2 regions of the Pseudomonas sp. P106(2024) genome follow, and region 1 is predicted to be linked to the other one. Evidence: predicted binding sites of a transcription regulator. Region 1 holds the regulator's gene; the other holds the start of a gene.
What was found. Region 1 encodes sigma-54, which starts transcription at its own class of promoters, with help from an activator protein. Its sites were predicted from a motif close to ANTGGCATNNANNTTGCTNT; they were not measured.
Positions count from the first base shown of each region.

Region 2: flgB (flagellar basal body rod protein FlgB) is a predicted target of sigma-54. The motif match lies at 12,316-12,335, and genes of this name have one in related genera.

Region 1 is NZ_JBLIYU010000007.1:37,013-51,554, forward strand. Features, by position in the region: gene lptC (LPS export ABC transporter periplasmic protein LptC) at 1-113, shown strand, start outside; gene lptA (lipopolysaccharide transport periplasmic protein LptA) at 100-624, shown strand; gene lptB (LPS export ABC transporter ATP-binding protein) at 625-1,350, shown strand; gene AC25M7_RS13480 (RNA polymerase factor sigma-54) at 1,524-3,023, shown strand; gene hpf (ribosome hibernation-promoting factor, HPF/YfiA family) at 3,102-3,410, shown strand; gene ptsN (PTS IIA-like nitrogen regulatory protein PtsN) at 3,423-3,887, shown strand; gene rapZ (RNase adapter RapZ) at 3,890-4,744, shown strand; gene AC25M7_RS13500 (HPr family phosphocarrier protein) at 4,765-5,037, shown strand; gene AC25M7_RS13505 (ZIP family metal transporter) at 5,083-5,976, opposite strand; gene AC25M7_RS13510 (superoxide dismutase) at 5,988-6,599, opposite strand; gene AC25M7_RS13515 (DUF2753 family protein) at 6,601-7,062, opposite strand; gene AC25M7_RS13520 (class II fumarate hydratase) at 7,088-8,464, opposite strand; gene AC25M7_RS13525 (hypothetical protein) at 8,457-8,858, opposite strand; gene pmbA (metalloprotease PmbA) at 9,078-10,424, opposite strand; gene yjgA (ribosome biogenesis factor YjgA) at 10,534-11,055, shown strand; gene tldD (metalloprotease TldD) at 11,133-12,572, opposite strand; gene AC25M7_RS13545 (carbon-nitrogen hydrolase family protein) at 12,575-13,426, opposite strand; gene AC25M7_RS13550 (YhdP family protein) at 13,439-14,542, opposite strand, start outside.
Region 2 is NZ_JBLIYU010000006.1:207,016-221,557, forward strand. Features, by position in the region: gene AC25M7_RS12720 (ketoacyl-ACP synthase III) at 1-338, opposite strand, end outside; gene AC25M7_RS12725 (flagellar hook-associated protein 3) at 625-2,187, opposite strand; gene flgK (flagellar hook-associated protein FlgK) at 2,200-4,239, opposite strand; gene flgJ (flagellar assembly peptidoglycan hydrolase FlgJ) at 4,250-5,446, opposite strand; gene AC25M7_RS12740 (flagellar basal body P-ring protein FlgI) at 5,458-6,567, opposite strand; gene flgH (flagellar basal body L-ring protein FlgH) at 6,580-7,275, opposite strand; gene flgG (flagellar basal-body rod protein FlgG) at 7,355-8,140, opposite strand; gene AC25M7_RS12755 (flagellar basal body rod protein FlgF) at 8,189-8,929, opposite strand; gene AC25M7_RS12760 (hypothetical protein) at 9,092-9,286, opposite strand; gene flgE (flagellar hook protein FlgE) at 9,356-10,678, opposite strand; gene flgD (flagellar hook assembly protein FlgD) at 10,709-11,401, opposite strand; gene flgC (flagellar basal body rod protein FlgC) at 11,415-11,858, opposite strand; gene flgB (flagellar basal body rod protein FlgB) at 11,861-12,268, opposite strand; gene AC25M7_RS12785 (hypothetical protein) at 12,380-12,526, shown strand; gene cheR (protein-glutamate O-methyltransferase CheR) at 12,581-13,408, opposite strand; gene AC25M7_RS12795 (chemotaxis protein CheV) at 13,460-14,389, opposite strand; gene flgA (flagellar basal body P-ring formation chaperone FlgA) at 14,453-14,542, shown strand, end outside.

The DNA of each region.
Region 1 (14,542 bases):
TTAGAATCGACGGCGCCGGTGGCACGACTACGGGCAAAGGAATGAAAGCGTATTTGAAAGAAGGCAGGATGGACCTGCTCTCTAACGTAAGAGGACAGTATGAGGCTCGTTAAAACCATCCCCCTTCTGCTCAGCCTGGGCGTAGCACTGGGAAGCGCGAGCGCCTTCGCCCTGCCGAACGACCGTGACCAGCCGATCCGCATCCAGGCGGACAACGCCCACCTGGACGACAAGCAGGGCGTTGCCACCTATACCGGCGACGTGATCATCACCCAGGGTTCGATGATGATCAAAGGCAACACCGTGACCATGACCCGCGCCGCCTCCGGCGACATCGACGTGGTCACCTCGGTGGGCAACCTGGCCTACTTCGAGCAACAGCAGAGCGCCGCCAAGCCCGACAAGATGAAAGGCTGGGCCGTGACCATCCAGTACCAGGCGCAGAAAGACATGGTGATCCTCACCGATCGCGCCAAGGTCGAGAACGAAGGCAACACCACCGAAGGCGAGAAGATCGTCTACAACACCAAGACCCAGGTGGCTACCGCCGGTCGCGGTGGCAACGTGACTGCACCACGTCAGCGCATCGACATGGTCATTCAACCGAAGAAAAAGGCCGAGTAAATGGCAACCCTCAAAGCCCAGCACCTGGCCAAGAGCTACAAGGGCCGGCAGGTCGTTCGCGACGTCAGCCTGTCCATCGACAGCGGCCAGATCGTCGGCCTGCTAGGCCCCAACGGCGCCGGCAAGACCACCTGTTTCTACATGATCGTCGGCCTGGTCCAGGCCGACCAAGGTCGCGTGCTGATCGACAGCCTCGACGTCAGCCACCAACCCATGCACGGGCGCGCCCAGGCCGGTATCGGCTACCTGCCGCAGGAAGCCTCGATCTTCCGCAAGCTGTCGGTGGCCGACAACATCATGGCCATCCTCGAGACACGCAAGGACCTCGACCGTGACGGTCGGCGCAAGGAGCTGGAAAGCCTGCTGCAGGAGTTCCACATCAGCCATATCCGGGACAACCTCGGCATGAGCCTCTCCGGCGGCGAACGCCGCCGCGTCGAGATCGCCCGTGCCCTGGCCACCGCGCCCAAGTTCATCCTGCTGGACGAACCCTTTGCCGGTGTCGACCCGATCTCTGTCGGCGACATCAAGCAGATTATCCACCACCTCAAGAACAAGGGTATCGGCGTACTGATCACCGACCACAACGTTCGCGAGACCCTGGACATCTGCGAGACCGCCTACATCGTCAACGATGGCCAGCTGATCGCCGAAGGCGACGCCGAGACCATCCTGGCCAACCAGCTGGTCAAGGAAGTATACCTGGGGCACGAGTTCCGACTCTGACCCTGGCCTGCCCGGAGCACTGGCGCAGGCGCCTGTTCGAGGCTTAAGTTGTTACAGTGCTCTAGGCAAACGCTGCAATTTCAGGCATATAACTTGCTTAAAATCGGCGCCCAGGCGCCCTCCGTGTAGTGGATGGCGCATGCGCGCCGGCAACAAGGTATCAAGCCCCAGCCATGAAACCATCGCTCGTCCTAAAAATGGGCCAGCAACTGACGATGACCCCGCAGTTGCAACAGGCCATCCGTCTGCTTCAGCTCTCCACCCTGGACCTCCAGCAGGAAATCCAGGAAGCGCTGGAGTCCAATCCGATGCTCGAACGTCAGGAAGACGGCGAGGACTTCGACAACAGCGACCCGATGGCGGACAACGCCGAGAACAAGCCGGCCGCCGAAGTCCAGGACAACAGCTTCCAGGAAACCAGTACCAGCAGCACCGCGGAAAACCTCGAAGACGGCGAATGGGCCGAGCGCATTCCCAACGAACTGCCGGTCGACACCGCCTGGGAGGACATCTACCAGACCAGCGCCAGTAGCCTGCCGAGCAATGATGACGACGAGTGGGACTTCACCACCCGCACCTCGGTCGGCGAGAGCCTGCAGAGTCACCTGCTGTGGCAGCTCAACCTGGCGCCGATGTCCGACACCGACCGCCTGATCGCCGTCACCCTGATCGACAGCATCAACGGCCAGGGCTACCTGGAGGACTCCCTCGAGGAAATCTGCGCAGGCTTCGACCCGGAACTCGACATCGAGTTGGACGAGGTCGAGGCGGTGCTGCACCGCATCCAGCAGTTCGAACCCGCCGGCATCGGCGCCCGCTCCCTGGGCGAATGCCTGCTGCTGCAACTGCGCCAACTGCCGGCCTCGACGCCTTGGATGGGTGAGGCCCAGCGCCTGGTCACCGACTTCATCGACCTGCTCGGCAGCCGCGACTACAGCCAGCTGATGCGCCGCATGAAGCTCAAGGAAGACGAGCTGCGCCAGGTCATCGAACTGGTGCAGACCCTCAACCCGCGCCCCGGCTCGCAGATCGAGTCCAGCGAGCCCGAGTACGTCGTGCCCGACGTCATCGTGCGCAAGGACAGCGAGCGCTGGCTGGTCGAGCTCAACCAGGAAGCGGTACCGCGCCTGCGGGTCAACCCGCAGTACGCCGGCTTCGTTCGCCGCGCCGACACCAGCGCCGACAACACCTTCATGCGCAACCAGCTGCAGGAAGCGCGCTGGTTCATCAAGAGCCTGCAGAGCCGCAACGAGACGCTGATGAAGGTGGCGACACAGATCGTCGAGCACCAGCGCGGCTTCCTCGACCATGGCGACGAGGCCATGAAGCCGCTGGTGCTGCACGATATCGCCGAGGCGGTGGGCATGCACGAGTCGACCATTTCCCGGGTGACCACACAGAAATACATGCACACCCCGCGCGGCATCTACGAACTGAAATACTTTTTCTCCAGCCACGTGAGCACCGCCGAAGGCGGCGAATGCTCGTCCACGGCGATTCGCGCAATCATCAAGAAACTGGTGGCGGCGGAAAATCAGAAAAAGCCATTGAGTGACAGCAAGATCGCTGGTTTACTGGAGGCACAAGGCATCCAGGTAGCCCGTCGCACCGTCGCCAAGTACCGCGAATCGTTGGGCATCGCCCCATCAAGCGAGCGCAAGCGACTGATGTAGCCCCAGGATGTGCCACAGCGTTTCAGTGGCAGGTGCAAGACCTGCCTCTTTATGCACGGGCAACAAAGGAGAAGCTGTATGCAAGTCAACATCAGTGGACAGCATGTAGAAGTCACCCAACCACTGCGCGATTACGTGCTCGAGAAGCTCGCCCGCGTGGAGGGTCATTTCGACAAGATCACCAATGCGACGGTGATCATGAAGGTCGAGAAGCTGCAGCAGAAGGTGGAAGCCACACTCCAGATTCCCGGTGGCGAAGTCGTCGCCAACGCCGAACACCAAGACATGTACGCGGCGATCGACGCCCTGGCCGACAAACTCGATCGCCAACTGAAAAAACACAAGGAAAAACAGCAAAGCCTGCTGCAAGGCGCAGCCGCCCGCTGATCCCCCTCATCCATGATCCGACTTGAAACCATCCTGACCCCCGGCCGTTCACTCGTGAACGTGCCGGGCGGCAGCAAGAAGCGCGCCCTGGAAAAGGTCGCCACCCTGATCGCCGAGCAAGTACCCGAGCTGGAGATGCAAGATGTCTTCGACAAGCTCATCGCTCGGGAAAAACTCGGCTCCACCGGTTTTGGCAATGGCATCGCCATTCCGCACTGCCGGCTTGTGGGTTGCAGCGCGCCAGTAAGCGCCCTGCTGCACCTGGATGCCCCCATTGATTATGACGCCATCGATGGTGCCCCGGTCGACCTGCTGTTCGTCCTGCTGGTCCCGGAAGCTGCCACCGATGCCCACCTTGAACTGCTGCGCCAGATCGCCAGCATGCTAGATCGCAAGGAGGTCCGCGATCGCCTGCGTGCCGCCGACAGCAGCGAGACCCTTTACCAGGTCGTCCTGGACGTACAGAACGAGCACTGAACATGCGCCTGATCATCGTCAGCGGCCGCTCCGGCTCCGGTAAGAGTACCGCCCTCGACGTGCTGGAAGACAACGGCTACTACTGCATCGACAACCTGCCCGCCGGGCTGCTGCCGCAGCTGGCGGAAAACGCGCTGCTCAACACCGAGCTGCTGCAACCGAAGGTCGCTGTGTCCATTGATGCGCGCAACCTGCCCAGCCACCTGTCACGCTTCCCCGAACTGCTGACAGATGCACGTTCGCGCCATATCCAGTGCGACGTGCTGTACCTGGACGCCGACGAAGACACCCTGCTCAAGCGCTTCTCGGAAACCCGCCGCCGCCACCCGCTGACCAACGACAGCCGTTCGCTGGCCGAGGCGATCCGCGTGGAAAGCGAGCTGCTCGGCCCGATCGCCGACCTCGCCGACCTGAAGATCGACACCACCAGCCTGAACCTCTATCAACTGCGCGATTCGATCAAGCTGCGCCTGCTCAACCAGCCCGAGCCAGGCACCGCGTTCCTGGTCGAGTCATTCGGTTTCAAGCGTGGCATGCCGGTGGACGCCGACCTGGTGTTCGACGTGCGCTGCCTACCCAATCCGTACTGGAAGCCGGAACTTCGTGAGCATTCCGGCCTCGAACAGCCGGTAATTGATTACCTGGCCGCCCAGCCGGACGTCGAGGAAATGTTCCAGGACATCTCCGGCTACCTGCTCAAGTGGCTGCCGCGCTTCGCCGCCAGCAACCGCGCTTACGTCACCATCGCCATCGGCTGTACCGGCGGCCACCACCGCTCGGTGTACATCACCGAACGGCTTGGCCAACTGCTCCAGCAATCCCTGAAAAACGTCCAGGTCCGCCACCGCGACCTCTAGCCCACAGGATCCGCCCCACGATGCCCGCCCGCGAAATCACCATCATCAACAAGCTGGGCCTGCATGCGCGGGCGGCCGCCAAGTTCGTCGGCGTGGCCGGTCGCTTTCCCTGCCAGGTACGGGTCGGCCGCGCACCGGACAAGCTGGTGGACGGCAAGAGCATCATGGCGGTGATGATGCTCGCCGCCGGCAAGGGCACGCCGGTGCACCTGCACACCGAGGGCGAACAGGACGGTGAGGCCATGGATGCACTGGTCGCGTTGATCGAGAACTTCTTCGACGAAGGCGAGTAAGCGCCGTTAACGACTGCGCACGCTCCTACAGGGAATGTGCCGGGCTCAAGACAGCGCCGTGTCCATCACCATCATCAGGCAGAACCCGGCACACAGCCCCAGGCTCGCCAGGCGGTGATGCCCGTTGCTGCGCGATTCGGGAATGATCTCCTGGGTCACCACCAGCAGCATCGCCCCCGCCGCACAGGCCAAGCCCAGCGGTAGCAACAGTTCGGCGATGTTCACCAGCCAGGCGCAGATCACCGCGGCCAGCGGTTCGACCAACCCGGACGCCGCGCCGATCAGGAACGCCTTGAACCGCGACATGCCGGCCCCGGCCAGCACCAGCGCGATTACCAGACCCTCCGGCACATCCTGAAGCGCGATGCCCATGGCCAGGCTGTCGGCATCGGGCATGCCACCGCCAGCAGACACGCCAATGGCCATGCCTTCGGGGATGTTATGGGCAATGATGGCGATGACGAACAACCAGATTCGCGCCGCGATCACCGGTTGCTGATCGCTGCCGACCAAGGCCTCTGGCGAAGCACCAGAGACCTTGAGGTCGACCAGGAACAGGCACAGCGCGCCGAACAGCAGGCCGCCGCTGATCAGGCCACCGGCGCCCCACGGGCTGAAACCAATGGATTGGGCCGCATCCAGCCCGGGCATGATCAGCGAGAACGCGGTGGCCGCCAGCATCACGCCGGCACCGAAGCCAAGCAAGGTATCGGCCACGGCCACCGGCATGTTGCGGATCACCAGCACCGGTACCGCGCCCAACGCCGTCCCCAGTGCGCACAATGCGCCGCCCTCAAGGGCACGCAACATGCGCGGTTCCAGGTCCAGCCAGGCGATGCCGCGTGCCACCAACAATGCGGTGCCAACCAGCAACAGCATGGTCCCAAGCGCCAGGCGGAACAGGCGCACACTGCTGACAGACATCACCTCGGCACGCATACCGGTCAGGCTCACTTCAGGGCTTCAAGGTAGCGACGTTCCACTTCGGCCCAGTCGACCACGTTGTAGAAAGCGCCAATGTATTCCGGACGACGGTTCTGATACTTCAGGTAGTAGGCGTGCTCCCACACGTCCAGGCCAAGGATCGGCGTGTTGCCGTGCATCAGCGGGCTGTCCTGGTTGCCGCTGCTCTCAACTACCAGCGTGTTCTGCGGGGTCACGCTCAACCAGGCCCAGCCGCTGCCGAAACGGGTCAGCGCGGCCTTGGTGAAGGCCTCCTTGAACGCCTCGAAGCCGCCGAGCTGCGCATCGATGGCCTTGGCCACCTGCACTGCCGGCTGGCCGCCGCCCTTGGGCGACATGACGGTCCAGAACAGGGTGTGGTTGGCATGCCCACCGCCCTGGTTGATCACCGCGCCCTGGAGCTTCTCGGGCAGTTGCCTGACCGCGCCCACCAACTGCTCCACGGGCCACTCGGCCCACTCGGTGCCCTCGATGGCGGCGTTGAGATTGTTGATATAGGTCTGGTGATGCTTGCTGTGGTGAATCTCCATGGTCTGGGTGTCGATGTGCGGCTCCAGCGCATCGTAGGCATAGGGCAACGCAGGCAAGGTATGCGGCATGTCAGTGGATTCCGTAGGCAGGTGTGCGATCAGTGATATCCGTATATACGACCAGCTCGCTGGTCACCGGAGCCTGCCGATTGAGCAGGCGCTCGGTACGCGGGTATTGGCCGTATTCGGCGATGAAGCTCAGCAACTCGGTGTAGGTGCGCCCGCTATGGCGTAACGCGGCGTCGCGCAGGGCCTGGGGCAGGCGCGGGTCCTGACTGGCCTGGAGCAGCCGCTGGTGCGCCGCGCACAGGTAGTCGGCGCTTTCCTGCGGCTGGTTCAGGCGCAGGTGCAGGTCGGCCAGGTTGTGATGGGCGATGACCAGTGCGGCCACCGCCTCGTCGACGTCATGCCAGCGCTCGAACAGCACCTGGGCCAGGGCCAGGGCTTGCAGGTAGTGTTCTCGGGCATCGACCAGCTCGCCCTGCTCGAACAGGCGGTTGGCGTCTTGCGTGGTGTGTTTCCAGTGCTGCATGACGTGTCTCCTGGGCGGCCCGGGCTCAGATGCCGCCGGCAGTGAGTTTTTCCGGATCCAGCAGCGCCTCGAGCTGGTCACGCGACAAGTCGGTGTGCTCCAGCGCCACGTCGATGATCGGGCGCCCCTGCTTGTAGGCGGTCTTGGCGATCTCGGCGGCCTTGAGGTAGCCGATGATCGGGTTCAACGCAGTGACCAGGATCGGGTTGCGCGACAGCGCCTCCTTGAGCTTGGTTTCGTTGACCTTGAAGCTGGCGATGGCCTTGTCGGCCAGCAGGCGGCTGACGTTGGCCATCAGCTCGATGCTTTCCAGCAGGTTGCGGGCGATCACCGGCAGCATCACGTTGAGCTCGAAGTTGCCCGACTGCCCGGCCACGGCGATGGTGGCATCGTTGCCGATCACCTGGGCCGCGACCATGGCGGTGGCCTCCGGGATCACCGGGTTGACCTTGCCCGGCATGATCGACGAGCCCGGCTGCAGACCCTGCAACTCGATTTCACCCAGGCCGGCGAGCGGGCCGGAGTTCATCCAGCGCAGGTCGTTGGCGATCTTCATCAGCGCCACGGCGGCGGTCTTGAGCTGGCCGGACAGGGCCACGGCGGTGTCCTGGGAGCCGATCAGGGCGAACAGGTTCTCGCCGGGGGTGAACTTGACTTGGGTCAGGCCACTTAACTGGCGGGCAAAGCCTGCGGCGAACTGCGGGTGGGCGTTGATGCCGGTGCCCACGGCAGTACCGCCCTGAGCCAAGGCCTGCAGGCTCGGCAGGGTGGCTTCGATATGCGCCTGGGCGCCCTTGACCTGCGCGGCCCAGCCTTCGAGCACCTGGCTCATGCGCACCGGCATGGCATCCATCAGGTGGGTGCGGCCGGTCTTCACGTGCTTGTGCACTTCGACCGCCTTGGCCTCGATCACCTGGGTGAGGTGGCGCAGGGCCGGTAACAATTGCTCGTGCAGGGCCAGGGCGGCGCTGACGTGGATGGTGGTGGGGATGATGTCGTTGCTGCTCTGGCCACAGTTGACGTGGTCGTTGGCATTGACCGGCTCGCCCAGCACGCGGCTGGCCAGGGTGGCGATGACCTCGTTGGCGTTCATGTTCGAACTGGTGCCGGAACCGGTCTGGAACACATCCACCGGGAAGTGCTGGATGAAGTCGCCGGCCAGCAGTTGCTCCACCGCCCTGACGATGGCCTCGCCCTGCCCCGCGCTCAGCTGGGACAGCTCGACGTTGGCCTTGGCCGCAGCCGCCTTGGCCAGCAGCAAGGCACGGATGAACTGGGCCGGCATCGGCTTGCCGCTGACCGGGAAGTTGTCGACCGCGCGCTGGGTCTGGGCACCGTACAGGGCCTGGGCCGGCACCTGCAGTTCGCCCATGCTGTCACGCTCGATACGGGTATCACTCATCTTCAAGTCCTTGCATCAGTTCTTCGGGAGAAATCGACGGCAGCAGCACGCTGTTGGCGAGCTGCATCGCGTAGGGCTGCCAGCGCAGGTTTTGTTCGCGGCGATCGAGGTTGCGCAGGTCGAGCAAGGGCCGCCAGGCCTGGTCCAGGCACAGGCAGCGCCAATGCCACGGCAGCATGCGATCGTTGGCGGTATCCAACAGCAGGCGGAAGGCGGTCAGCGCCACGGTCCAGGGCGAGGTTTCGGTGCAGCACACCAGGTAGCGGCCTTCGGCCAGGTAATGCTCGATCAGACGCGGCTCGTCGGGTTCGAGCGCGCAGCGGATGCGCCGGCTGAGCCAGCGCCAGTTTTCCAGGTAAGGCAGTTCGTGGAGGACGGATTTCATGAACATCATCGCCGGGTTACTGGATAATGATATTCATTATTATGTGATAACTAGAATCAGTTCAAGTCGAGCAATGGGCAAAAGAAACCCGGCGCGATGGCCGGGTCTTTTACAAGGTATGAGCAGGGCAGCGTGGGAGCGAGCTTGCCTCGCGATTGCAGGTAAGATTACCGCGGGACAAGCCCGCTCGCACGCACCGCTAATTCCCTGCTGATGACAGAGCGCCGATCAGCTGCCTGCCACCGTCATCCGTTCGATCAGCACCGAGCCACTGTGGATATTGCTGCGGGTCTCGATATCGCTGCCGATCGCCACGATCTGCTGGAACATATCCTTCATATTGCCGGCGATGGTCACTTCCTGGACCGGGAACTGGATCTCGCCGTTTTCGACCCAGAAGCCCGCCGCACCACGAGAATAGTCACCGGTCACCATGTTCAGGCCATGCCCCATCAGCTCGGTCACCAGCAGGCCGCGACCCATGCGGCGAATCAATGCCGCCTGGTCTTCCACACCGTGGGTGACGAACAGGTTATGCACGCCCCCGGCGTTGGCGGTGCTCGGCAGGCTCAGCTTGCGCCCGGAATAGGTGCCCAGGATGTAGGACACCAGCTCGCCCTTGTCGACGAACGGCTTGGCGTAGGTGGCCAGGCCATCGCCGTCGAACGCCGCGCTGCCCAGCGCACGCGGGATGTGTGGACGCTCATCAAGGGTCAGCCAGGTGGGGAACAGGCGCTGGCCGAGGGTGCCTTCGAGGAACGACGACTTGCGGTACAGGTTGCCGCCGGAAATCGCCGACAGGAAGCTGCCGAACAGGCCGCCGGCAAGCTCCGCCGAGAACAGCACCGGCACCTCGCAGGTCGGCACCGGACGCGCGCCCAGACGGCTGGCGGCGCGTTGCGCGGCGCGCTGGCCGATGCTGCGCGGGTCGGCCAGCAGGTTGCCCTGGCGATTGACGTCGTACCAGTAGTCGCGCTGCATCTGCCCTTCGGCCTCGGCGATCATCACGCAGCTCAGGCTGTGCCGGGTGGACGCGTAGCCGCCGATGAAGCCGTGGCTGTTGCCATAGACCCGCACGCCCTGATGGGTATTGAGGGTGGTGCCATCAGCGTTGAGGATGCGCTTGTCGGCGTCGAACGCCGCCGCCTCGCAGGCCAGCGCCATCTCGATGGCCTTCTCCGGCTCGATGTCCCAGTCGTGGTACAGGTCCAGATCAGGGATCTCGCGGGCCATCAAGGCGGCATCGGCCAGCCCCGAACACGCGTCCTCGGAGGTATGCTTGGCGATTGCCAGGGCCGCCGCGACGGTCTCGCGGATCGCCTCAGGGCCGCTGGCCGAGGTGCTGGCCGAACCCTTGCGCTGGCCAACGTAGAGGGTGATGCCGAAGCCCTGGTCGCGGTTGAACTCGACCGTCTCGACTTCGCGCTGGCGCACCGTGGTGGACAGGCCCTGCTCCAGCGACACCGCCACTTCGCACGCGCTGGCGCCCTGGCGGCGCGCCTCGGCGACGATCGCCTCGACCTGTTCCTGCAACGCCGGCAGGTCCTTGGGGCCTACGCTCTGGACTGCACTCATGGTTCTCTCCACTGAAAATTCTGCGTACGGCGTGGGTCATTCTACGACCGGGCCGGACAAGCGGCCCCCGACTGGTTATCATGGCGGCGATTTCCTGCGGACTGCCCCCATGGTTGATTCTTACGACGACGCCTTCGACGGCGAAAAAAGCAAAACCCAGATCAAGCGCGAGCTGCATGCGCTGGTCGAGCTCGGTGAGCGCCTCACCACCCTCAAGGCCGACACCCTGGCCCGCCTGCCGTTGACCGACGAGCTGCGCAAGGCGCTGGAAGAGGCCAGCAAGCACACCGCCCACGGCGCCCGCAAACGCCACATGTCGTTCGTCGGCAAGCTGATGCGCGTGCAGGACCTTGACGCCATCCATGCCGTGCTCGAGCAGGTCGACAGCTCGACCCGCCAGTACAACGAGCGCTTTCACGGCCTCGAGCGCTGGCGCGATCGCCTGATCGACGGCAACGACGAGGACCTCGAACGCTTCGTCAACGAGTTCCCCGACACCGATCGCCAGCACCTGCGCTCGCTGATCCGTCATGCCCAGCACGAGAAGGCGCGGAACAAGCCGCCTGCGGCTGCGCGTAAAGTGTTCAAGTACATCCGCGACCTCGACGAGGTCCAGCGCGGTCTGCGTTGAGGCCATCGCGGGGCAAGCCCGCTCCCACGCTGCCTTTGCAGGCATCTGTGGGAGCGGGCTTGCCCCGCGATTGATCATCAAGCCCCTGTACCACCGACAGTGATCGCATCCAGCTTCAGGGTCGGCTGGCCAACGCCTACCGGCACCGACTGCCCATCCTTGCCGCACGTACCCACGCCGCTGTCCAGCGCCAGGTCGTTGCCGACCATCGACACACCCCTCATCGCCTCCGGACCATTGCCGATCAGCGTCGCGCCCTTCACCGGCGCGGTAATCTTGCCGTCCTCGATCAGGTAGGCCTCGCTGGTGGAGAACACGAACTTGCCGCTGGTGATGTCCACCTGGCCACCGCCAAGGTTGGCGCAATAGATGCCCTTCTTCACCGAGCGGATGATTTCCTCCGGGTCGCTGTCGCCAGCACGCATGTAGGTGTTGGTCATGCGCGGCATCGGCAGGTGGGCGTAGGATTCACGCCGGCCGTTGCCCGTCACCGCCATGCCCATCAGGCGGGCGTTGAGCTTGTCCTGCATGTAGCCCTTGAGGATGCCGTTCTCGATCAGCGTGGTGCATTCGGTCGGGGTGCCTTCGTCGTCGATGCTGAGCGAGCCGCGGCGGCCCTCCAGGGTACCGTCGTCGACAATGGTGCACAGCTTCGAGGCCACTTGCTCGCCGATACGCCCACTGAACGCCGAACTGCCCTTGCGGTTGAAGTCGCCTTCCAAACCGTGACCGACCGCCTCGTGCAGCAGCACCCCGGACCAGCCCGGGCCAAGCACCACCGGCAGCGTGCCGGCCGGCGCCGGAATGGCCTCGAGGTTGACCAGCGCCTGGCGCAACGCCTCGCGGGCATAGCCCATCACCCGCTCCTCGGTGAAGTGGCGGTAGTCGGTACGCCCGCCACCGCCCTGCCCGCCGCGCTCGCGACGACCGTTCTGCTCGACGATCACGCTGACGTTGAAACGCACCAGCGGACGTACATCGGCGGCCAGGCTGCCATCGGCGGCGGCGACCAGGATCCGCTCCCAGACCCCGGCCATGCTCACGCTGACCTGCTGGATGCGCGGATCGAGGGCGCGGGTGGCGGCATCGACGCGCTTGAGCAGGTCGACCTTCTCGGCGCGGCTCAGCACATCCAGGGGATTGTCAGACGCATACAGGGCAGTCACATCCTGGCTGCGGAACGCCTGCACCTTGCCATCCTGCCCGGCACGGGAGATCGAACGGGCGGCGCGGGCCGCCGAGGTCAGGGCTTCGAGGTTGATCGCGTTGCTGTAGGCGAAGCCGGTCTTCTCGCCGGACTGGGCGCGCACGCCCACGCCCTGGTCGAGGTTGAAGCTGCCCTCTTTGACGATGCCGTCCTCCAGCGCCCAGGTTTCCGAGATCTGGCCCTGGAAATACAAGTCGGCGGCATCGATGCCGGGGCCGGCCAGCTCGCCCAGCACCGTCTGCAGGCTGTCGAGGGTCAGGCCGCCCGGGACCAGGAGCTGCTCGCTGACGGTGGATAAAATCTCGCTCATAGTCACTCCGAGGTGTGCGCAGGCCGCAAGGCGTCCTGCGAGAAAAAGCGCCGGTGCGTGACCACCGGCATGCGCGCCCGGATGGACGCCTGTTCTTCACTGTCGCGCGTGGCGAGCAATACCGCTTCGCCCCGCGCCTGTTGCGCGACGATCCGCCCCCAGGGGTCGACGATCGCCGCCTGGCCGTGGGTTTCCCGCGGCCCCGGATGCAGGCCGCCCTGGGCGGCCGCCAATACATAGCACTGGGTCTCGATGGCCCGTGCGCGAATCAGTACTTCCCAATGCGCCGCTCCGGTCACCGCGGTGAACGCCGCCGGCGCGCTGATCAGTTCGGCCCCGGCGGCACGCAAGGCGCTGTACAGCTCAGGGAAGCGCAGGTCGTAGCACACCGACAGGCCCAGCCGGCCCACGGGCGTGTCGGCCACCACCACCTGGCTGCCGTGGGCGTAGTCGTCCGACTCGCGGTAACGACCGCGGTTGTCGGCCACATCCACATCGAACAGGTGCAGCTTGTCGTAGCGGGCGGCGATCTCGCCGTGCTCATCGACCAGCAGCGAACAGGCGTGGGCCTTGGCTTGCGGCTGGCCGACCGGGGGCAGCGGCAAGGTACCGGCGACTATCCATAACCTGAGGTCGCGGGCGGTGCGTTTCAACCAGGGCAGGATCGGCCCCTCGCCCAGCGCTTCGGCCCGACCGATGGCCGCCGCGTCGCGACGGCCCATGGCGGCGAAGTTCTCCGGCAGCACCGCCAGGCGCGCGCCACCTGCGGCGGCCTGCTCGAGCAGTGCCGTGGCACGTTGCAGGTTGGCCAGCACATCGTCCTGGCTGACCATCTGGATCACAGCTGACGTCATGACCACCCCAGGTTAATTGTCGAAAGGTTTCACAAAGGTGATTTTAGGCTCTTTGACCGGACCTTCGACGCGATAGTGCACACTGGCGAAACGCGCCACCCGGTCACCGATCAGGCGGTCGACCAGGAACAACGCGCCACCGATCGCCGGCGCGCCGACGATCAGCGCGGCCAGCGGCAAGTTGTTGGTCACCGGCAGCGTCACCAACAGCTTGGCATCGATCCGATCACGGACAAAATCCATGGTGCCGTCGAGCTCGAAGTTGCTCGACGGCCCGGTGACGGTGATCGGCTCACGGGTCACGTAGACCCCTTCGCTGGCCACCAGCAACCCCTTGACCCGGTCATAGGCCAGGCCCTTGCTGAACAGGTCGGAGAAGTCCAGGCGCAGGCGCCGGCCGATGGAGTTGAAGTTGAGCAGCCCGAACACCCGCAAGGCCTGGGCGCTGCCCTCGACCTCGACGAACTGGCCACTGCGCAACGCCGCGTCGAGGCTGCCGGAGTAACGGTTGAGGCTGACCCAGGCCGGCGAGCCCGGCCAGCGGCCGTCCACGTCCATGCGGAAGTCGCGGCTGGTGACGGTAGGCGCGAAGCCCCAGGCCTTGAGCACATCCCCCAGGTTCTTGCCATCCAGCCGGCCCTTGTACCAGCTCGAACTGCTGCCCGGCTCCCCTTCCCAGCCACCGCTGCCATCGATGTGCAGGCCCTTGAGGTCCAGGTCGATATCGTTCATGGCCATGCCTTTGGGCGTCTGGCGCAGCTTCAGGTTGGCGCTGCCGAACAGGTCGTCACCGCGGTACAGCTTGTCGATGGTCAGGTCCAGCGGCGGCACCTTGCGCGGGTCGACCCCGGCCAACGGATCCGGCGCATGTTCGTCCTGGGCTTCGTTCGGGTCGGCGGGCGGCAGACGCAGGCTCTGCAGGCGGATGGTCATGGGCGTGACCTTGGCATCGGGAATGCGCGCGTTGCCGATGACTTCCTTGCTGTCCAGGCGCAGGTCCCAGGCCGGACCGCCGCGCATCAGGCGGATCACCGCCTGGTTGAGGTCCATGCCGAAGGCCTTGAGCTGGCCGATGCTCAGGTCCACGCTCTGCAGGTTCTGCCGGGCGCTGCCGCC
Region 2 (14,542 bases), on a different contig from region 1:
CCCAGCGACACGTCGAAGGCCGCCACGCGGGTCGACAGGCCCAGCTTGTTCTGGACGATCGCCGCGGTGTGCGGCAGGCCTTCTTCGTCACCGTTCTGGGTGACCACGATCAGTACATCGATCGACTGCGGATCGAGCTCGGGGTTGTTGGCGAACAACGCCCGGGCCGCCTCCACGCACAGATCGGACGTTTCCTGCTCCTCAGCCTTGCGCGGCAGGAAGGAAGCGCCGATCTTGCCGAACATGAACTCTTCGTCCTTGCCGAACTTCGCACCCTGGACGTAGTTGTCCAGGCCAGCGGTGGGCACGTAACTCGCGATGCTTTTGATGCCAATCATTCTGGCTTCCCAATGAAAACAGCCAAAGACCGCCACTCGATGAATTGAGGGCGCCGACTACCGGCGTCAAGGGCAATGCGCCCTGGACAGGCCGACATCAGGCCTGCCCTCTGCGCACCGGTAACAAAATGCTGCAGCAACTGCCGCATAGAATACAGGGAAGATGCACGATTTGACTCATTAGTCACAGTCAATTATCGCCAAACCCCTGCCACCACCGCGCGCCAGACACGAAAAAGCCCCGGCAGCATGGCGCTGGCCAGGGCTTTCCTGAGGCGGATCGCGATCAGAGCTTGTTGAACAGGCTCAGTTGCGAAATACGCGAGAAGGCCAGCTGGGAAGCTTCGAGCATGGCCTGCTGCAGAGTCAGCATGATCGAGGCGTCGGCCATGTCGGTGTTGCCGATGGCATCCTGGGTGACCTTGTTGGCCGTGCTCAGGCTGGTGTTTTCCTGGCGCTGGATATCGAGCGAGTTGCCACGGGCACCGATCGAGCCGCGGGTGATATCGACCTGCTCGCGGGCACTGGCCAGGTTGGCCACAGCCGAGGCTACGGCGTTCTTGATGGCGGTATTGTCGCCCGAGGTGCCTGGCGGCGCATCCAACGCCGCACGCAGCTGGCTGATGGTCTCCAGCACGCTCTGGTTCTGGTGGTTGTTGGCATTGACCGCGAACTGGTCACCCGTCTGCGGCGTACCGGATACCTGGTAGGTGACGCCGGCCACCGTCAGCGACGGCGCGGTGAAGGTACCGCTGGCAACGGGCTTGCTGTCCGCAGTCAAAGGCTGGGCATAGAACTCGTAGGTGTTGGTACCGGTGAACTTGATCACCGCCCCATCACTTGGGAAGGTGCTGCTGTAGGCGGCCGGGTCGGTCACGGCGCCGCTGGTGACCTGCGCACTGGACGGGTTGCCGGCACCACGCACGGTCGTGAGCGTATCGGGGCGGGCCTGCACGCTGAACTCACGGCCGGCGAAGACGGCATTGGCATCATCGCCTTCTTTCAGCGAGGCGGTGATCTCGAACTCGACGCCGCGCAGCGCGATACGATTGCCACCCTCGGCCTTACTGTCGAAGGTGCCATTGGTGGGCGTCTCGGCAGTGATGTCGTTACCCAGAGCATCGGTCACCGTGTACTGGGTGGCGCTGGTGAAGGTGATCTTGTACGGCTGGCCAGCGGTGAAGCTGCTGTTGTAGGTGTTGTTCGAGGTCAGCAGGCCCGGCGAGAGCGCGACCTTGCCGTCATCGACCGGCGGCGTCACCAGGGTGGACTGGGTACGGCTCTTGTTCTTGGCCGAATCGAAGATGCTGAAGCCGGTGTCGTTGGTCGCCAGGCTCAGGGTGTCGGACACCTGCAGGCTCAGCTGGGTCTGGTCGCCCTGGTAGCTGTAGGTGCCATCGGCATTGCGCACATAGGGTGGCGACGAGGTCTTGGTGCCACCGAACATGTAGTCGCCGTTGGCATCGCGCGAATTGAGCAGGCCGAAGATGTTGGCCTCGATCTCCTTGAGCTCGCTGCTGATGGAGACCCGGTCGGCATCGGTCACGCCAGCGCCACCGGCACGCAGGGCCAGATCGCTGGCACGCTGCATGGCATCGTTGATGGTGCTCAGCACGCTCTCTTCCTGCAGCAGCGAGTTGTTCACCGTGGTCATGTTGCCGTCGTATTGCTTGAGCAGCGCTTGCTGCTGTTGCAGCAGGAGCAGGCGCGCGGCGCCGACCGGATCGTCGGCGGCAGTCTGGATGCGCACGCCGCTGTCGATCTGCGTCTTGCTCTTCATCAGGTCAGCGAAGTTCTTGGTGTAGCTACTGGCGCTCGACTCATAGAACTGAGCGGTGGAAATACGCACGATGGCTACTCCTTACAATGCGTTGATCAGGATGCTGAAGGTTTCCTGCGCCGCCTTGATGATCTGCGACGACGCGGTGTAGTAGTGCTGGAACTTGATCAGGTTGGCTGCCTCATCGTCCAGGTTGACACCGGAAACCCCGTTGCGGCTTTCCTTGGCCGCATCGAGCACGGCCTTGGTCGCAACGGTATCGATTTTGGCCTGGTTGGCCTTGGCTCCGACCCGCTCGACCAGCGAGGCGTAGGCCGAGGTGAAGCTGGAGCCGCCGCCGGAGGTCACGCCGACGGTGGATTTGGTCTGCAATCCCAGCAGCGCCTGGGCGTTGCGGTTGTCGGACTTGCCGTCGGCATTGAAGCCAAAGGTAAAGCTGTCGTTGGTCGCCGGGCTGCCGCCGACGGTGGTCTCGACGCTGAAGGTCCGCGGGTTGCCGCTACCATCGAGGATCGGCGCACCGCTGGCATCGCGCATCGGCACATTGATGGTCAGCTTGTTGTCCTGACCAGGCACGATGGTGCCTGTGCCGATGGAGTTACCCTTGGAGTCGTACAGGGTGTAGCCCTGCGTACCTCCGCTGGCGGCCTGGAACACCATGCGTACCGGCATGGAATGCTTGATCGAATCCTGGATCAGCGCAGTGTCGGCGCCACCATAGATATCCAGCTTGGCTCCCAGGTTTGGCTGGGTGATGGTGCCGGAGCCGGTATTGCCACTACCCACAACGCCATTGATCGGCCCGGCGAAGGCGAGCTTGTTGGCATCGGTGAGCACGGTATTGATGGAGCCTGCCGCCGAACGGGTCGGGCTCACCTTGAAGGTGTCGCCAGCGGCCAGGCCGCCACCGTTCAGTTTCAAGGTGAAGCCGTCGATCACCGGCGGCGGCGTGGTGGTCAGGTCGAAGTTGCCCATGTCGGTGCCGTCGGAACGGCGCACGCTGTACTGGTTCGGGCCGGTGAACTTGACCTCGTAGTCGTAGGTGGTGAGCGCGCCGCTGTTGGCGATGGTCACATCCAGGTTGCCGGAGCCTGCGCTGTTGTTCGCGGAGGCCAAGCTGCGCTGGCTGATCGCCAGGGCGCTGTTGATGCTGGAGAACAGCGCGCTGCCGAACTGCGCGTTGGCATCCAGGCCCTGCCCCAGCTGGCTGTTGATGCTGTCGGCCACCACCAGGGCGACACGTCCCAGCTCGTTCATCGACGGGGTGAGCACGTCGTTGCGGTAGCGCAGCAAGCCACCGATCTGCCCGCCGGTGACCACCGAGGTGACATCCGAGGAGAAGGTCGGGTAGTTGATCTGCAGGCTGTACTGGCTCTGGTCCGCGGCGCTCGGCACGGCGGTCAGGGTGTTGGCGCGGTTGCCGGTGACCAGCGACTGGCCGTTGCCCAGGTACACGTCGTAGTTGCCGTCACGCTCCTGCACGGTGACGCCGACCAGTTCGTTGAGCTGGCGAACCGCTTCGCTGCGGGCGTCGAGCAGGTTGTTCGGCGAGGCGCCGGAGGCCGACAGCTGGGTGATCTGCTTGTTGAGATCGGCGATGCTCGAGGTCAGCTTATTGACCTGGCCCGACAGGGTGTCCAGCTGGCTGTTGATGCTGTCGTTCTGCTTGCTCATCTGGCTGGAGATGGCATTGAAGCGGTTGCTCAGGGTCTGCGCCTGGGTCAGCAGCAGCTGGCGCGAGGCGACGTCGCTGGGCTTGGCCGAGGCGGTCTGCAGGGCCGAGAAGAACGCGGTCAGCACCGAGCTGATACCGGTGTCGCTTTCGGCCAGCAGCTTGTCGATGCCGGTGATCTGATCCTGGAACGCCGCCGCATCGGTATTCAACGAGGTGGAGGTCTGCAGCTGGTTGTCCAGGTAGGCGTTGTAGATACGACGCACATCCGACAACGTGGTACCAGTGCCGACGAAGCCCGTGCCGATATTGTGCGACGGCCCCGTGGTCTGGATGGTCTGCTGACGCGAGTAACCCGAGACGGCCGCGTTGGCGATGTTGTTACCGGTGATGGACAGCGCGGTCTGGCTGGCATTCAGGCCGGAAAGCCCGATCGAGATCAGAGACATGCTTCAATCCTTATAGATTCGTGTTAGTGCCGGCCATGGCGTATTCCTGGGTTGGCCGCAGCTGCCGGGCAATGCTGATGATCTTGCGGGCGTAGTCCGGATCGGTCGCGTAGCCAGCCTTCTGCAGCTCTCTTGCAAACTGTTCCGGGTTATCGGCGGCGCCGACGGCATCTTTATAGCGGTTGTTGTTCTGCAACAGGCTGACCAGATCGTGGAAGCTGTCCTGGTAGGAGTCGTAGGAACGGAACGCCGCCGTCTCCTTGACGAACTGCCCACCACGGAACTCGCTGGTGATCGCCCGTGCCTCGCCACCCTGCCAGTTACCGGTGGCCTTGATGCCGAACAGGTTGTGGCTGCTACTGCCGTCAGGATTGCGCATGACCGACTTGCCCCAACCAGTTTCCAGCGCAGCCTGGGCCACCAGGTAGCGCGGGTCGATACCGATGCGCTTGGCCGCCTGCTCGGCCATCGGCAGCATGGTGGCGACGAAGGCATCGCTGTCGCTGAACGCCTTGCTCGGCGCCAGCGGCGGCTGGGCCACGGCCCGGCCCAGAATGCGCACACCCTCGCGCGGCGCGGCGAACGCCTGCGCCGGTTGCCAGTCGCCCCGGGCGACGCCGGCGAGCGTGGGGCCACTGCGACTGGGCAGGGCCGTGTCGCTGCCCGCGGCGCCGGCACTGGCGGCGGACGGCACGATCCCAGCCAGCAATCGGTCGGTCAGCTTGCCCGGCAAGGCCAGGCGCCGCGAATTGAGGGCAGCGACGTCGTTGCGCCCGGCAGCGGGCTGCTCGCCGTGCACCGGCGCGGCCACGCGACTGCCCCAGAGCACCGGAGCGGCACCGTCGGTGCGCGGGAATGGGCTGGAGTTCACGCTGTGCTTCTGCTTGCTCAGCTGACGCACCAGCACATCCTGCAGGCCAATGCCGCCACCCTGGCGGGACATGCTCACCGCCAGTTGCTGGTCATACATGTCACGGTACTGCTTGACCGTGTCGCTGTTCATCGGGCTGTCTTCGTCGGCCATCACATCGGTGGCCTTGCGCGACGCCTTGAGCATCTCGCTGACGAACAACGACTCGAATTCCTGGGCCACCTTGCGGATGTTGCCCTCGCTGTCGCGATCGCCAGCTTTGAGCGAACTCAACCGATTGAGGTCGGTGAAGGCCCCACTGTCGGACGCGCCGGAGATCAGGCTTTTCGGATTCATCCCTGGCGTCCTCAGATCACGATCAGGTCGGCTTGCAACGCACCGGCCTGCTTCAGGGCTTCGAGGATCGCCATCAGGTCGCTCGGCGCAGCGCCGACCTGGTTCACCGCGCGGACGATCTCATCCAGCGTGGTGCCCGGGCCGAACTTGAACATCGGCTTGGCTTCCTGCTCGGCATTGACCCGCGAGCGTGGCACCACGGCGGTCTGGCCGTTGGAGAACGGCCCCGGCTGGCTGACGATCGGGTCTTCGGTGATGGTCACGGTCAGGCTGCCGTGGGTCACCGCCGCCGGCGAGACCTTGACGTTCTGGCCGATGACGATGGTACCGGTGCGCGAGTTGATGATGACCTTGGCCACAGCCTGCCCCGGATCGATCTCCAGGTTCTCGAGAATGGACAGGTAGTCCACTCGCTGGCTCGGGTCCATCGGCGCGGTGACCCGCACCGAACCACCATCGACGGCCTGGGCCACGCCCGGGCCAAGCAGCTCGTTGACCTTGTCGACGATGCGCTTGGCGGTGGTGAAGTCCGGGCGATTGAGGTTCAGGGTGAGACTGTTGCCCTGGTTGAAGCCACTTGGCACCGCGCGCTCGACCGACGCGCCACCGGGAATACGACCGGCCGACGGGACGTTGACGGTGATCTTCGAGCCATCACGGCCTTCGGCGTCGAATCCACCGACCACCAGGTTGCCCTGGGCGATGGCGTAGACGTTGCCGTCGATACCCTTGAGCGGCGTCATCAACAGGCTGCCGCCGCGCAGGCTCTTGGAGTTGCCGATCGATGACACCGTGATGTCGATCACCTGGCCCGGCTTGGCGAAGGCCGGCAGGTCGGCATGCACCGACACCGCGGCAACGTTTTTCAACTGCACGTTGCCCGATCCTGGCGGCACCTTGATGCCGAACTGCGACAGCATGTTGTTGAAGGTCTGCAGGGTGAACGGGGTCTGGGTGGTCTGGTCACCGGTACCGTTGAGGCCCACCACCAGGCCGTAGCCGATCAGCTGGTTGGCCCGCACGCCGGAAATGCTGGCGATATCCTTCAAGCGCTCGGCGTGGGCGCCGAACGCACAGGACAGAAGTAGTGTCGCGGCAATCAACCGCCTAGCGTTGAACATGGTCATCCGTACTCAGAAAGGCCAGAGCGGGCTGATGAAGAAGCGGTCCAGCCAACCGGGCTGGCTGGCATCGGCAAACGAGCCGGTGCCCGAATAGGTGATGCGCGCGTCGGCCACGCGGGTGGACGGCACGGTGTTGTCGGTGGCGATGTCGTCGGCACGCACCAGGCCAGCAATGCGCACCAGCTCTTCGCCGGTGTTCAGGGTCATCCACTTCTCGCCACGCACGGCGATAATGCCGTTGGGCAGCACCTCGGCCACGGTGACGGTGATCGAGCCGGTCAGGGTGTTGCCCTGGGTGGCCTTGCTGTCACCTTTGGTGGAACGGTCACCGCTGTAGCCGGCCTCCAGGGTGAGGTCGCCACTGCCCAACGGGTTGTTGGTGTTCGGCACGGTACCGAACAGCGAGGTCAGACCGAGGTTGGCCTTGCTGTTCTTCTGGATCTGGGAACCTGCGTTCTTGCTCGCCGAGGTGCGCTCGTTGAGGGTGATGGTGATGATGTCACCGACCCGAAACGCCTTGCGATCGGTATACAGGCCCTGCTCGAAACCGGCCTGGTAGATCGAGCCGTTGTTGGCCGCTGCCGGCAACGGGGTGCGCGGCAGGACCGGCGCGTAGTACGGATCGTTGGGCTTGGGCGTCGGCGCGACGCAACCGGCCAACGATACCGCCCCCCCCAGGGCGAACACGGACAACAGACGTTTCATGACGCTTACCTCTAGGCAAAACAGGCGCTGCAACAGCGAGCGAATGGTCAGCGGCCCGCACCCGGCGGGCCGCCAGGGGTTACAGCTGCTGGGTGACGAACGACAGCATCTTGTCGGCGGCGGAGATGACCTTGGAGTTCATCTCGTAGGCGCGCTGGGTGGTGATCATGTTCACCAGCTCTTCGACGGTGCTGACGTTGGACGCTTCCAGGGTCTGCTGCTCGGTGGTGCCGAAGCCGTTCAGGCCTGGGGTGCCGACCTGCGGCGCGCCGCTGGCAGCGGTCTCCAGGAACAGGTTGCCACCGATCGCCTGCAGACCGGCCGGGTTGATGAAGTCGGCGGTCTGGATGTTGCCGATGACCTGCGCGGCCGGGTTGCCGACGGTGGTGATCGACACGGTGCCGTCCTTGCCGACGGTGAACGTCTGCGCGTCTGGCGGCACGACGATGGCCGGCTCCAGGGCAAAGCCGTTGGCGGTGACGATCTGGCCGTCGGAGTTCAGGTGGAAGGTACCGTCGCGCGTGTACGACACGGTGCCGTCGGGCTGCAGGATCTGGAAGAAACCGCGACCGTTGACCGCCATGTCCAGCGGGTTTTCAGTGGTCTGCAGGCTGCCGGCATTGAAGCTCTTCTGGGTGCCGACGATGCGCACACCGGTACCGACCTGCAGGCCCGAAGGCAGCTCGCTGTCCTGGGTGGACTGCGCGCCAGGCTGGCGCTTGATCTGGTAGAGCAGGTCCTGGAACTCGGCACGATCACGCTTGAAGCCGGTGGTCGAGACGTTGGCCAAGTTGTTGGAGATGACCGCGAGGTTGGTGTCCTGGGCGGACAGGCCGGTTTTAGCGACCCAAAGAGCCGGAAGCATTTAATGTTCTCCTCGTGCGCCTGTTTTACGGCACCCGTTCAAATGTAATTAGCCGATTTGCAAAACCCGAGCCATGGCTTCATCGCCTTCCTTGGCCGCGTTCATCATCTTGACGTGCAGTTCGAACTGACGGGACAGCGCCAGCACCGAGGTCATTTCCTCGACGGCATTGACGTTGCTCGACTCCAGGAAACCCGAGACCACCCGCACGTTGACATCGGCGTCAGCCGGCTGGCCACTGGTGGTGTGGATCATGCCGTCCAGGCCCTTGGTAAGCCCCTTGATATCCGGATTGACCAGCTTGATCCGGTCGACCTCGGCCATCACCCGCGGATCCTCGCCCATGGCGCGGATGCTGATGGTGCCGTCGTCGCCGACCTCGACCTTCTGCTCCGGCGGAATGGCGATGGGACCGCCATTGCCGATCACCGGCATGCCGTTGCCAGCACGCAGCACGCCCAGGGCGTCGATGTTCAGGCTGCCGGTGCGCACGTAGGCTTCGCTACCGTCTGGTGCCTGCACGGCGATGAAACCCTTGCCGGCAACCGCCACATCCAGCTCCCGACCGGTCTCGACCAGCGCACCCTCGCTGAAATCGGTGGCCGGGCGCTCGGTCATGGCGAAGGCGCGTGCCGGAAAGCTGTCGCCGAACACCGGCATCGAACGCGCCTGCTCCAGGTCACGCTGGAAGCCGTTGGTGGAAACGTTCGCCAGGTTGTTGGCATGGGCCTTCTGCGCCAGCGCGTTCTGGCTGGCGCCGGTCATGGCCACGTAAAGCATCTTGTCCACAGCATCTCCTCTACGCGAACCTCGCCGCGCTATCGTTGGCAAGGGTAAAGCAAATATCGAACCAAGCTGACGCAACCCTTTGAGTACGGGGCATTCAGGGCCACGCCAAGACAAAAAGCGTCAGTTTGTCGGCGAATGTTTGCCGCAGGCGGCAACACCCCGTCAGTTGTTCCGACACGCGCCATTGTTGTAGGGCCCGGAATGACGCTTCCAGCCCTCGCCCGGATCGGTGGCCGAGCACATGTAGCGCCCGGTCGCCAGGCTTTGCCACTGATACCAGGGCGCCGGCGCGGCGCGCAGCGAGAGCGCGATCAACAGTGCGCCCGTCACCGCCACGAGCATCGACAGTTTCTTCATGGCTATGCCCTCCTCTGTGCCAGACGTGAAAAAGCCCCCGCAAGCAGGGGCTTTTTCACGCCACGATCATCAGGTCATCTGGATGATGGTCTGCATGATGGTGCTTTCGGTGGAAATGGTCTTGGCGTTGGCCTGGTAGTTGCTCTGCGCCTTGATCAGGTTGACCAACTCGCCGGTCAGGTCGACGTTGGAGTCTTCCAGGGAACTGCCCGCGATACGACCCAGGGTACCGGTGTCCGGCTCGCCGATGATCGGCACGCCCGAAGCGTAGGACTCTTTCCAGGCGGTGGCGCCGACCGGGGTCAGCCCCTGCAGGTTGGCGAAGTTGGCGATCACCACCTGACCGATGACCTTGTTCTGGCCGTTGGTGAAGTTGGCGAACAGGTTGCCGCTCTGATCCACGGTCAGGCCGGCGAGCTCACCGGTGGCATAGCCATCCTGGTCCTTGGCAGTGGTGGCCGAGGCCGCGTTGTACTGAGTGGTGGCCAGCATGTCCAGGGTCACACCACCGGTGCGTGCGGTGGCACCATTGCCTACCCAGGCGCCTGCGGCGTTCTTCTCGGCCGGCACCCAGTTGGCCAGCTGGAAGGTCTTGTCGGCAGCGACGGTCAAGCCACCTGCGACCGGCCCGGCAGCCATTGCGGCGGTATCCAGCTTGCCTGCCGAGGTGAACGGCAGCTTGTTGACCAGCGGAGTGGACAAGGTGGGGTCGGCCGGATTGCGACCATCGATGGTGGTGTACATGGTCCAGGAGTTGGTACCGGCATCCTTGACGAAATACTGGTTCATCTGGTGTTCGTTGCCCTGGCTGTCGTAGACCGGGGTATTGAAGGTGTAGTTGTAGCTTTTGACATTGGTCGGATCGAACGGCGCAACTGTCGGCGCTGCGTCGCTGGAGTTCAGGTTGACCGTTTCGGAAATGCGACCTGTCGGCTTCGGCGACAGGTTCGAGGTATCGATCTTCAGGTTGGTCAGCGACCCCTGGATGACCTTGCCGTTTTCATCCACCGGATAACCCTGCAGGTTGGCGCCGTTGGCGTTGACCACGTAGCCTTCCTTGTCGCTGTAGAAGGCGCCGGAGCGGGTGTAAATCCGCGAGCCGTTGTCATTCAGGGCAAAGAAGCCGTTGCCGTCGATGGCCATGTCCAGCGCCTGGCCGGTGCCATTGATGTTGCCCGGGTTGAACATCTGCGAGACCGCCATGGTCTTCACGCCGCTGCCCACCTGGGTCTTGCCGCCGGCGGTGCCACGGATGGACTGCGAATACTGGTCGCCGAACTCGGCGCGCGACGATTTGAAACCGGTGGTGGCGACGTTGGCAATGTTGTTGCCGGTAACGTTCAGAGCCTTGTTCGCCGCGTAGAGACCGCTAAGGCCGATATTGAAAGACATTTACTCGCTCCTTGTGCCGATGCTGCGGCGTTAGATTCCGATGGTGGTTACTTTGGAGATGCCGACTTTGCCGATACCGGCCAGGTCGAGCATCATCTCGCTGCCGTTCTGGAAGCTGACACTGTTGACCTTGGCCGGCAGCAGCGTGGCCAGCGTCTTGGCCTTGCCGTCGACCTTGGTCTCGGCACTGAAGGTATAGGTGCCCGGCTCGACCGCCTCGCCCTTCTCGTTCTTGCCGTCCCAGATGAAGTCGGCGGTACCGGCCTTGCGCGCCCCCAGGTCGATGGTCTTGACCACGTTGCCATCCTTGTCCTTGATGCTGACCTTGCCCTCGGTGATGTTCGACGACACCACGACCTGGCCATTGAAGCTCTTGGTGGTGTCGACCACCGCCTTGTCGCTCGCCACGATCACCGAGCGACCGACCAGCGAAGTGGCCTGCAGCGCCTGGGACGAACCAATGCCGGTGAGGATGCCGTCGACCGACTCCTTCAGCGACTGGATGCCCTCGAGGCTGCTGAACTGGGCCAACTGCGCGACGAATTCGCCGTTGTCCTGGGGATCCAGCGGGTTCTGGTTCTTCATCTGCGTCACCAGCAACTGCAGGAACGCATCCTTGCCCAGCGCGCTGCCGGCCTGCCCGGTGTTGCTCTTGTTGGCAGGCTTCTGCAGCGAATCCAGATAGCCGCTGCCGACCTTGGTATCGGTATTGGTGGTAGTCATTACGGCTCCCTGCTTACTGACCCAGGGTCAGCACTTTCTGCATCATGTTCTTGGCGGTGTTCATCAGTTCGGCGTTGGTCTGGAACGCGCGACTGGCGGAGATCATGTCGGCCATCTCCTCGACCACGTTGACGTTCGGGTAGTAGACGTAGCCGTCCTTGTTCGCCGCCGGGTGGTTCGGCTCGTAGCGGGCCTCGAGGTTGCTCTGGTCCTCGATGATGCCCTTGACCTGAACGCCCTGCCCCGCCTCGCCCTGATCCTCGAACAGCGACTGGCCCGCGCCGCCCTGAGCCTGCTGGAAGGTGGTGGCGAACACCGGATGACGAGCGCGGTAGGTCTGGTCGATGCTCGAGGACACCGTCTCGGCGTTGGCGATGTTCGAAGCGACGGTGTTAAGGCGCGTATTCTGCGCGCTCATGCCGCTACCGGCGATGTTGAAGACACTGGCAAGGGACATGGTCACTCTCCACGCAGGGCCGATACCAGCCCTTTGAATTTACTGTTGAGCAGGGTGAAGCTGGCCTGGAAGCCAACGGCGTTTTCGGTGTAGTTCGATTGCTCGATCTGCGCATCCACGGTGTTCTGGTCGATCGACGGCTGCATCGGGGTGCGGTACTGCAACGTGTCGTCCATCATCGCCAGTCCTTCGGCCTCGATGTGACGGCTGTTGGTGCGGTCCAGGGCGATACGTCCGTTCTGCTGTTTGTCGGCCTCGGCGGCGAGCACCGAAGAGAAGTCCATGTCACGCGCCTTGTAGTTGGGCGTGTCGGCGTTGGCGATGTTGTTGGCCAGCACCTCGGCACGCTGGGCGCGAAAGCCCAGCGCCTTTTCGTGGATGCCGAGCGCTTTGTCGAAGCTGATGCTCATATCGGGGAAACCTTCGGAGGTTGGCCAGAGTTTCGTTGGCTTAGGCTTTAGCAAGGGCTGTGCCAACCATCAAAACCCTCGTAAATAGGGGGCCAGCCGATCAAATAGGCGATGGCGCTGCCAGAAAAGCGGCAAGGCGCTTCCGCTTTGCGCGCATCAAGCGGCAATTGCCAGGCGGCAAAAGCGGCAAAACAAAAAATTGACGTCAAGGGCTATCCCCCGCCGACCGGCAACCTCAAACTCAAGACCACGCCCTGACAACAGGAACAAAAAAGGCCGGTGTCGCAAGACACCAGCCTTTTTTGCCCGACCTTACTTGGCCTGGTAAATGATCCCTGGACTGCACTGGACCATCTGATAGTGGTCCGGCAACCCGTTGAGCGCCTCGGACGCGCCAAGGAACAGGTAGCCACCAGGCTTGAGCGTGCTGTGAATGCGCATGAGGATGTCCTTCTTGACCTGAGCCGAGAAGTAGATCAGCACGTTGCGGCAGAACACGATGTCGAATTTGCCCAGCGGCGCATAGCTGTCGAGCAGGTTGTACGAACGGAACTCGACGCGACTGCGGATCGGCGGCTTGACCGCCCAGCGCCCCGGCCCCTTGGGGTCGAAGTAGCGCTGCAGGCGCTCCTGTGACAGGCCACGGGCAATGGCCAGGCTGTCGTACTCGCCAGTCTTGCAGTTGTTGAGCATGGCGCCGGACAGGTCGGTGGCAACAATCTGCGCGCCCATCTTCAACTGGCCGAGGTTGGTGCGCTCGAACTCGTCGATCGACATCGAGATCGAATACGGCTCCTGCCCCGACGAACAGGCCGCCGACCAGATGCGCAGGCGCTGGCCCGGATTGTTCTTGATGAACTCCGGGATCACCTTGCTCTTGAGCACTTCGAACGGGTAGGTGTCGCGAAACCACAGCGTCTCGTTGGTGGTCATGGCATCGACCACCTGCTCGCGCAAACCACTGCGTGGCTGGGTCTGGATGCGCTGCACCAATTCGCCCAGCGACTTGATGCCCTGTTGCTCCATCAGCTTGTTGAGACGGCTGGAGACCAGGTACTGCTTATTCTCGCCCAGCAGGATGCCACAGGCTTTCTCCAGGAAGACCCGGAACTGTTCGAAATCCAAATTACCCGTAGACAATGCTGCCGCCTCTTCTTAAATCGCTAGCGCCGGGGACGAGCCCCGGCCGTTTCAATGACTCGCCTTGATCCGATCGACCACGCGCTGGGCAAGATCGTCCGGCCTGAACTTGGCCAGGAAGTCATCAGCACCGACCTTCTTGACCATCGCCTGGTTGAATACCCCGGACAGCGAAGTATGCAGGCAGATGTGCAGCTTTTGCATACGCGGATCGCTGCGGATCTCCGCCGTGAGGGTATAGCCGTCCATTTCCGGCATTTCAATATCCGAGATCATCATGAGGAACTCTTCCTCCGGACGCTTGCCCTCGTCCACCAGCTTACGCAGGTAGTCCAGGGCCTGGCGACCGTCGTTGAGCGCCACCACCTCGACCCCCACAGTCTGCAGGCAACGGCTCACCTGCTTGCGCGCCACCGACGAATCATCGACCGTCAGCACCCGCAACATCACCGCCTTGTCCTGCACCTCGGCATCGATCACCCCCTCGGACACCGACTCGGACGACGGCGCCACTTCGGCCAGCACCTTCTCGACATCGATGATCTCGACCATGCGATTGTCGACCCGGGTCACGGCGGTCAGGTAGTGATCGCGCCCGGTGCCCTTGGGTGGCGGATGGATCTCTTCCCAGTTCATGTTGACGATGCGCTCGACCGAGTGCACCAGGAAGCCCTGGGTCTTGGTGTTGTACTCGGTGATGATCACGAAACTGTTGCGCGTTTCTTCCTTCAACTGCGGAAGGCCAGTGGCCATCGACAGGTCAAGGATCGGGATGGTCGCCCCCCGAATGTTGGCCACACCGCGCACCACCGGATGGGATCTGGGCAGAAGCGTCAGGTCCGGGCACTGCAGCACCTCCCGCACCTTGAACACATTGATGCCGTAGAGCTGATCGCCATTGAGACGAAACAAAAGCAGCTCCAGGCGGTTCTGCCCCACCAGTTGCGTGCGCTGGTTGACCGAATCCATCACTCCAGCCATGCCAGACTCCTTCAACGATTGCCTAAGTACCGAATCGGCACGGGCTTTGCTTTTTTGAACGCCATGTACACGAAAACGACAAATTTCCGACGACTGACGCGCCTGCTGACCGGCTCACTGGCCGCCCTGTGCCTGCTGGCACCCGGCATTCGT